Regions from separate parts of the Streptomyces sp. NPDC056222 genome, predicted to be linked through region 2. Evidence: riboswitches for the same ligand, from Rfam matches in the RefSeq annotation. Region 2 holds a riboswitch; the other holds the start of a gene.
What was found. Region 2 has a riboswitch for cyclic di-AMP ahead of ACFC0D_RS28025 (M23 family metallopeptidase). Riboswitches for the same ligand answer to the same signal wherever they lie in the genome.
Positions count from the first base shown of each region.

Region 1: linked by a shared signal. The riboswitch ahead of ACFC0D_RS32765 (transglycosylase family protein) and the one ahead of ACFC0D_RS28025 (M23 family metallopeptidase) in region 2 are both predicted to bind cyclic di-AMP.

Region 1 is NZ_JBHJTL010000105.1:15,999-20,405, forward strand. Features, by position in the region: gene ACFC0D_RS32755 (cytochrome P450) at 1-719, shown strand, start outside; gene ACFC0D_RS32760 (transglycosylase family protein) at 899-1,825, shown strand; cyclic di-AMP (ydaO/yuaA leader) riboswitch at 2,085-2,260, shown strand; gene ACFC0D_RS32765 (transglycosylase family protein) at 2,264-2,950, shown strand; gene eno (phosphopyruvate hydratase) at 3,302-4,407, shown strand, end outside.
Region 2 is NZ_JBHJTL010000073.1:23,453-27,859, forward strand. Features, by position in the region: gene ACFC0D_RS28015 (HPr family phosphocarrier protein) at 1-116, shown strand, start outside; gene ACFC0D_RS28020 (GntR family transcriptional regulator) at 263-946, opposite strand; gene ACFC0D_RS28025 (M23 family metallopeptidase) at 1,111-1,893, opposite strand; cyclic di-AMP (ydaO/yuaA leader) riboswitch at 1,906-2,072, opposite strand; gene ACFC0D_RS28030 (M16 family metallopeptidase) at 2,276-3,643, opposite strand; gene ACFC0D_RS28035 (M16 family metallopeptidase) at 3,670-4,407, opposite strand, start outside.

The DNA of each region.
Region 1 (4,407 bases), on a different contig from region 2:
TGATCCGGCACGGCGGAGGGCCGCGCGGCGGGGTGGCGCGGTCGGTCAAGAAGATGCGCGGCTATCTGGCGGAGCTGATCCACCGCAAGCGGCTCGACCCGGGCGACGATCTGATCTCGGGGCTCATCAAGGCGTCCGACCACGGCGAGCACCTCACCGAGAACGAGGCCGCCGCCATGGCCTTCATCCTTCTCTTCGCGGGGTTCGAGACCACGGTCAACCTGGTCGGCAACGGCGTGTACGCCCTGCTGCGCAACCCGGGCGAGCGCGAGCGGCTCCAGGCCTCGATCGCGGCGGGGGAGCGGGGACTCCTGGAGACCGGTGTCGAGGAGCTGTTGCGCTACGACGGGCCGGTGGAGATGGCGACCTGGCGGTACGCGATGGAGCCGCTGACCATCGGCGGGCAGGAGATCCCGGCGGGCGACCCGGTCCTCGTCGTGCTCGCCGCCGCCGACCGTGACCCGGCGCGCTTCGACGAGCCGAACACCCTTGATCTGTCGCGGCGGGACAACCAGCACCTGGGGTACGGGCACGGCATCCATTACTGCATCGGCGCTCCGCTCGCCCGGCTGGAGGGACAGATCGCGCTCGCGACGCTCCTGACTCGCCTGCCGGACCTGCGACTTGCCGCCGATCCTGCCGATCTGCGGTGGCGCGGCGGGCTCATCATGCGTGGATTGCGCACGCTTCCGGTCGAGTTCTCCCCTTTGGGTGGCTGACGGTCCGTCAAGACTGTGACTTTTACGTGATCTCCGCTGCATCGACTTGTTACTGACGTTCGAATGCCGCTACGTTCACCGTCATCTCAGCAGTCACGCGAAAGGCCCTCCGTATGCGCTCCGGGAACGGACGACACCGCAGACCCCGCCAGGCCCCCGCCATAGTGGTCGCCGCAGGCGTGACCGGATCCGCGCTGGCGATGCCGCTGCTCGCCGCGGGCTCCGCCTCCGCCGCCGACGCCGCCACCTGGGACCGGGTGGCCGAGTGCGAGACGGGCGGCCTGTGGAGCGCACACTTCGGCAACGGCCTCTACGGCGGACTGCAGTTCACGCAGGAGACCTGGGAGACGTACGGCGGTCTGGCGTACGCGACCAGTGCGGACCTCGCGAGCCGTGCCCAGCAGATCGCGGTTGCCGACAAGGCGCTCGCCGCCGGCTCCACGCAGTGGGCCACCTGCGCCCCGATCGCCGGACTGACGAACGACGGCCTCGCGCCCGGCGTCGACCCGGGGCCTGCGATCACTCCGGAGGAGCCCACGGGCCCGGTCGAGGAGTCGAACCGGACGGCGGGCCTTCCGGCCACCCCCGGGGCCACCACCCCCGAGACCGTCACCCCCGGGACCACCGCGCCCTCGACGTCGAGCCCGACCGCCGTCCCCGAGACCTCCGTCACGCCTTCCGCGCCGGCGACTCCGGGCACCGGTAAGCACCGCGGTGACGCGGCCCCGGAGGAGACGGCCAATCCGGGCAAGAGTGGTGAAAACGGTCGACATGCCGCACCAACGGACACTCCGGCTGATGCGCCGACAGGCGAGGCGACCCCGGGCGGGAATGGGGAGAAGTCGGACAGTACGGATGTAGCGGGCTCCGGGGATGTCAAGGACTCCAAGGACTCCGCGGGTGTTACGGACACCAAGGGCAACTCGGGCGAATACACCGTCAAGCCCGGCGACAACCTCACCGACATTGCACGGGAGAACGAACTCCCGGGCGGCTGGGGCGCTCTCTATGACGCCAACCGCTCGACGGTGGGTGCCGATCCCGACCTCATCATCCCTGGCCAGAGCCTCGACCTGACGATCGATCTCCTCCCGTCGAAGGGGTAGTTCGGGGCTGTATGTCCGGTTCTGTGCAACTGAGACATGGGTCTCTTTGCCTCAACTGGCATATCGCGTCCGCAAAGTTTGCTTCCGTCACCTCTCACCTGCGTAAACACCCTTCGTCCCGAAGTGGGTACGGGCGATATTTCCCCAATGGGCCTCTTTGAACTTCGGAGAGGTCTGTGTCTACGGTCAGCACCGCTCGCCACCGCGGGCCCCGTCGACCGATACGCCGAATCCTGCCGTCGGCCGATGGGAACAGTCGTCGCGTCATGCGCCGAAGGCAGGAGCGGGGGACCCAAGGTAAGTGCCGCCCCCGGCCGTTGAGACAGGCGGCCGAGGACGCGGCTTGGGGTGAAGCCGCGCGCTAGGTCGCGCGGCCGGGCAACTCACATGGCCCGAACCCGACAGCTCACCTCGTAGGCGTCGGTGAGGAGATTCCCCATGCTGTTTTCCGCCAAGGGCAAACACCGTCGTGCCTCCAAGGCCACCCGCGCCGTCGCCCTCGCCGGCATCGCCGGTGTCGCCGTCGCCGCGCCGCTCATGACCGCCGGGTCCGCCTCGGCCGCGACCGCCTCCGAGTGGGACGTCGTCGCCCAGTGCGAGTCCGGCGGCAACTGGGCCATCAACACCGGCAACGGCTACTACGGCGGCCTGCAGTTCTCCGCCTCCACCTGGGCCGCCTACGGTGGCACCGCGTTCGCCGCCACCGCCGACCAGGCCTCGAAGTCGCAGCAGATCCAGATCGCCGAGAAGGTCCTGGCCGGCCAGGGCAAGGGTGCCTGGCCGAGCTGTGGCGTGGGCCTCTCCGGCGCCGCGTACACCGGCGCCGCCGAGAGCGCGCCGGCCCAGGCCGCTCCGGCCGCCCCCGAGCGCAAGGCCGAGCAGCCGACGACCCGCAGCGAGCAGCGGACCGCCCCGAAGGCCGAGGCGAAGACCGTCACCACCCCGACCGGCAAGAAGGTCGCGAAGGGTGACGGCGAGTACAAGGTCGTCGCCGGCGACACCCTGAGCAAGATCGCCGCCGCCCAGAAGGTCGAGGGCGGCTGGGAGAAGCTCTTCGAGCTGAACAAGGACGTCGTCGAGGACGCCGACCTGATCCACCCGGGCCAGCAGCTTCACCTGAAGTGAGCCCGGCGGTTCGCGTGAGTCCGGCGGCTCACGCGGCCCCTCCGACCCTCCCGCGGTGACCACCCCGGCCCGGCGCACCCTCCCCCGTGTGTGCCGGGCCGGGGTTCCGCGTTTCCCGGCTCCGCGTGCGCCCGGGTTCCCGGATGCGGGGTTCCCGTAGCCCCTCACCCCGCGTTACCGGTGAGTAGGTCTGGGGTGTTTTGACCCGGGATACCTGCCCTCGGGTCCTTTTTCGTCCCAGGGGGCGGGCGCCGGGCGGGCCGGAGCCCCGGAGCCGGTTAGGCTCTTGGCGCAAGGCCAAAGCGACCCTGCACAGCAAGCGTCACATCTAGCGTCACATCCCAGAAGGAGATGCTCGTGCCGTCCATCGACGTCGTCGTAGCCCGGGAAATCCTGGACTCCCGAGGCAACCCCACGGTCGAGGTCGAGGTCGGCCTCGACGACGGCAGCACCGGTCGTGCTGCTGTTCCGTCCGGTGCCTCCACCGGTGCGTTCGAGGCCATTGAGCTCCGTGACGGAGACAAGAACCGCTACCAGGGCAAGGGCGTCGAGAAGGCCGTCCTCGCCGTGATCGAGCAGATCGGCCCGGAGCTCGTCGGCTACGACGCCACCGAGCAGCGCCTGATCGACCAGGCCATGTTCGACCTGGACGCCACGGACAACAAGGCCTCGCTCGGCGCCAACGCCATCCTCGGCGTCTCCCTCGCCGTCGCGCACGCCGCGTCCGAGGCCTCCGACCTCCCGCTCTTCCGCTACCTGGGCGGCCCGAACGCGCACCTGCTGCCCGTTCCGATGATGAACATCCTGAACGGCGGCTCGCACGCCGACTCCAACGTGGACATCCAGGAGTTCATGATCGCGCCCATCGGCGCGGAGTCCTTCTCCGAGGCCCTGCGCTGGGGCACCGAGGTCTACCACACCCTCAAGGCCGTCCTGAAGACGAAGGGCCTGTCCACCGGCCTCGGCGACGAGGGCGGCTTCGCCCCGAACCTGGACTCCAACCGCGAGGCGCTCGACCTCATCCTGGAGGCCATCAAGCAGGCGGGCTACGCCCCGGGCAAGGACATCGCGCTGGCGCTCGACGTCGCCGCGTCCGAGTTCTACAAGGACGGCTCGTACGAGTTCGAGGGCAAGTCCCGCACGGCCGCCGAGATGACCGAGTACTACGAGGAGCTCGTCTCCTCGTACCCGCTGGTCTCCATCGAGGACCCGCTGTTCGAGGACGACTGGGCCGGCTGGAAGGTGCTCACCGACAAGCTGGGCTCCAAGGTCCAGATCGTCGGCGACGACCTGTTCGTCACCAACCCTGAGCGCCTCGCCCGCGGCATCGAGGAGGGCACCGCCAACGCCCTGCTCGTCAAGGTCAACCAGATCGGTTCGCTGACCGAGACCCTGGACGCCGTCGAGATGGCCCAGCGCAACGGCTTCAAGTGCATGATGTCCCACCGCTCCGGTGA
Region 2 (4,407 bases):
CGCAGGGCGGCGAGGAGATCGTGCTCGCTTCGGACGCCGATGGCGCCGAGGCCGCTCTGGACCGTCTGGCGAAGCTGGTTGCCGAGGGGCTCGACGAGCTTCCCGAGACCGTCTGACCGAATTCCGACGGAGCCGCACACGCCGAAATGAAGGCGAGTGCGGCTCCATTGTTTTCCCCGCCGATCCGACCACCGGCATTCCGGAATTCCGGGCAGCACAAAGAAAGCCCGAGAATTTCTATTCTTTGTATACGGCCCGCGTGTTAATTCTGGGCGCTCGCGGTGTTTACGACGTGTTGCGAAGCCCTCACACGTGAGCGCTCCTGGCGCTTCAGCCGGTGCTGCGCCAGCGAGCGCTCGGCGTGCAGCGCGGTCAGGGTGCGGGCCCGTTCGGCGTCGCCGCGCGCCACGGCGTCGACGATCGCCCCGTGCTCGGCCCACGCCTCGACCGGCTGGGCGGCGGGCTCGACCGCGTACATCCAGGCGATCTTGTGCCGCAGCTGGGTGAGCAGCGCCGTGAGCGCCGGACTGCCGGAGGCCTGTGCCAACGTCTCGTGGAACCAGCTGCCGAGCGAGCGCAGATCCTCTCCCTGACCGCGCCTGGCCCGCTCCTGCCCCAGCCTGACCAGGCCCCGCAGCACCTTGAGATGGGCGTCGGTGCGCCGCTGCGCGGCGCGGGCTGCGCCCAGTGGCTCGAGCAGTGCCCGTACGTCCAGCAGGTCCGCCGCCTCCTGCTCGGTGGGTTCGGCGACATGGGCGCCCGCGTGCCGGCGGCTGATCACGAAGCCCTCGGACTCCAGGGTGCGCAGCGCCTCACGGACGGGGACGCGGGAGACCCCGTAACGGCGGGCCAGCTGCTCCTCGGTCAGCCGGCTGCCGCACGGGAGGACCCCGGACACGATGTCGTCCCGAATCGCCGTGCATACCGACTGCGCGGGAATGCGCATCTTCGACCTCCGCCTTGATCCGCGCGAAACCGGTTCGTCGGCGACTCTATTGCAGCGGGACGGAATTTCCGAAGGCGATCCGGGAACATGGATATCTTTTGGCCAGCGAAAAGCCCCGGCTCAGGACGAGCCGGGGCTTTTCTGACGCTGTTCCGTGGCTGCGGTCAGACGTTCACGCCGCGGGCGCGCAGATACGCGACCGGGTTGATGTCGGAGCCGTACTCGGCGGTGGTGCGCGCCTCGAAGTGGAGGTGCGGGCCGGTCGAGTTGCCGGTCGAGCCCGAGAGGCCTATCCGCTGGCCCGGGGTGACGGTCTGGCCGACCGAGACACTGATGGACGACAGGTGACCGTACTGGGTGTACGTGCCGTCGTTCATCCGGATGACGATGTTGTTGCCGTACGCGCCGCCCCAGCCGGCCTCGACGACGGTGCCGGAGCCGACGGAGACGACCCGGCTGCCGGAGGCGGCCCGGAAGTCGACGCCGGAGTGGCTGCCGGAGGACCAGAGCGCGCCACCGGCCTGGTAGCTGGTGGTCACGTACGAACCGGCGATGGGGAGCTGGAAGGAGTTCAGACGCTTGCGCTCGGCCTCGCGGGCGGCGCGCTCCTTGGCCTCGCGGATCTCCTTGGCGCGGGCCTCGGCCTTGCGCTTCGCCTCCGCCTTCGCCCGGGCCTCGGCCTTGGCCCGCTCGACGGCCTCGGCGGCCTCGCGCTCCTGGGCGGCGGCCTGGGCGTCGATCGTGGCCGCGAGGGTGTCGGCGGCGACGATCTGGGTCAGGCCGGTGTCCTCGAAGGAGGGGGCGTCCGCGTCGGCGGCGAGCGCCGGTGAGGCGAGGGTTCCGATGACGCCGGTGGTGGCGATGGTCGCGATGCCGGCGATGCCCGCGCTACGGCGCGCCATACGGCTCGGACCACGATGCTTCCCGGTGGCACGGGTGAACGCCATGTAGTGGCTGATCCTTTCCTTCCTTCTCGCCTACCGGGTTAGCTGACGGGTTCGGAGCAGGAAGGTCTCCTACGGGCCCCTCCGCACGGATGCGAAGGCGTCCGATTCACCCCAGGGACTTCGTGTGGGTCCCCGGCTCCCCAGGCTCGCGCCTGACGGGGACTCGGCGATGACTGTCCGATGCCACGGGCTCGCGGCGGGTGCAACTGGCGAACAGCCGGACCGACGCTAAGCGGACTGTCTTTCAATCAGCAAACAGACACGCCCGTTTGTAAGACATGCCACAGGGCATACGCCCACCCTTTCCCTCAATACGGACAAAGAGGAGGACCCCGCCATACTGTGATGACGGGGTCCTCGAAGTGGCGCGAGGTTGTCTTGATCAGCCGGTGACGACAGTCACTTCGCCGATGCCGAGGGCACGCACAGGCTCCTCGATCTGCGCCGCGTCACCGACGAGCACGGTGACAAGACGGTCCACCGGGAAGGCGTTCACGACCGCCGCCGTCGCCTCCACCGTGCCGGTCTCGGCCAGGCGGGCGTACAACTGCGCCTGGAAATCGTCCGGAAGGTGCTGCTCGACCTGGTCGGCGAGCGTCCCGGCGACGGAGGCCGCCGTCTCGTACTTCAGCGGCGCCACACCCACCAGGTTCTGCACGGCCACATCGCGCTCGGCGTCCGTCAGCCCCTCGGCGGCGAGGGTGCGCAGCACCTTCCACAGGTCGTCAAGTGCCGGTCCGGTGTTGGGGGTGTCGACGGAGCCGCTGATGGCGAGCATCGAGGCGCCGTGGCCCTCACCGTCGGACCGCAGCACCTGGCCGAAGGCACGGACGCCGTACGTGTAGCCCTTCTCCTCGCGCAGGACGCGGTCCAGGCGCGAGGTGAGGGTGCCACCGAGGCAGTACGTGCCGAGGACCTGGGCCGGCCAGACACGGTCGTGCCGGTCGGCGCCGACGCGCCCGATGAGCAGCTGGGTCTGGACGGCGCCCGGCCGGTCGACGATGACCACCCGGCCGGTGTCGTCGGCCGTGATCGGAGGCATGGGGCGCGGCTCGGCCGTGTTCCCCGTCCACGCGCCCAGCGACTCGGCGAGGACCTTGTCCAGGTCCACGTCGGTCAGGTCGCCGACGACGACGGCCGTGGCCGTGGAGGGCCGCATGTACGCCTCGAAGAAGGCGCGGACGGCCGTGGCGTCGATCGCCGCCACCGTCTCCTCGGTGCCCTGGCGCGGCCGCGACATGCGCGACGTCGCCGGGAACAGCTCCTTGGAGAGCTGCTTGGCCGCCCGGCGGGCCGGGTTGGCCGTCTCGTGAGGGATCTCGTCGAGCCGGTTGCGCACCAGGCGCTCGACCTCGGTGTCGAGGAAGGCCGGCGCGATCAGCGCTTCGGCGAGCAGGCCGAGCGCCTTCGGCAGCCGGGAGACGGGGACCTCCAGGGAGACCCGTACGCCCGGGTGGTCGGCGTGCGCGTCGAGCGTGGCGCCGCAGCGCTCCAGCTCGGCGGCGAACTCCTCGGCGGAGTGCTTGTCCGTGCCCTCGGAGAGGGCGCGGGCCATGATCGTGGCCACGCCGTCCAGGCCCTCGGGTTCGGCGTCCAGCGGGGCGTCGAGGAAGATCTCGACGGCCACCACCTGCTGGCCGGGGCGGTGACAGCGCAGCACCGTCAGGCCGTTGTCCAGCGCTCCACGGCCCGGGGCCGGGAAGGCCCAGGGCTTGGCGGTGCCCGGCTCCGGCTGCGGGTGGAACGTCATGCTCGTCAAAGACGCGGCAGCGTCGGTCACTGGTCCGCTCCCTCTTCCTCGTCGCTGTCGCTCTGTTCGGTACCGGTCGGCTCGTAGACGAGCACCGCGCGGTTGTCCGGGCGCAGCCGGGCCTTGGCAACCGCCTGCACCTCCTCCGCGGTGACGTCCAGGACCCGGTGCACGGCGGTGAGGGCGAGCTGCGGGTCGCCGAACAGGACCGCGAAGCGGCACAGTTCGTCGGCCCGGCCCGCGACCGTGCCGAGCCGGTCCAGCCACTCGCGCTCCAACTGGGCCTGGGCGCGCTCCATCTCCTCGGGCGTCGGGCCCTCGGCGGCGAACCGGGCCAGCTCCTCGTCGACGGCGGCCTCGATCTCGGGCACCTCGACACCGCCGGACGTCTTGACGTCCAGCCAGCCCAGCGACGGCGCGCCAGCCAGCCGCAGCAGGCCGAAGCCGGCCGCCACCGCCGTGCGGTCGCGGCGGACCAGGCGGTTGTGGAGCCGCGAGGACTCGCCGCCACCGAGGACGGTCAGGGCCAGGTCGGCGGCGTCGCACTCGCGCGTGCCGTCGTGCGGGAGCCGGTAGGCGGCCATCAGCGCGCGGGCCGGGACCTCCTCCTCGACGACCTCGCGCAGCTGCTCGCCGATGGTCTCCGGCAGGGTGCCGTCGCGCGGCGGCAGCTTGCCGTCGTGGGACGGGATCGAGCCGAAGTACTTCTCGATCCAGGCCAGGGTCTGCGCGGGGTCGATGTCGCCGACGACCGAGAGCACCGC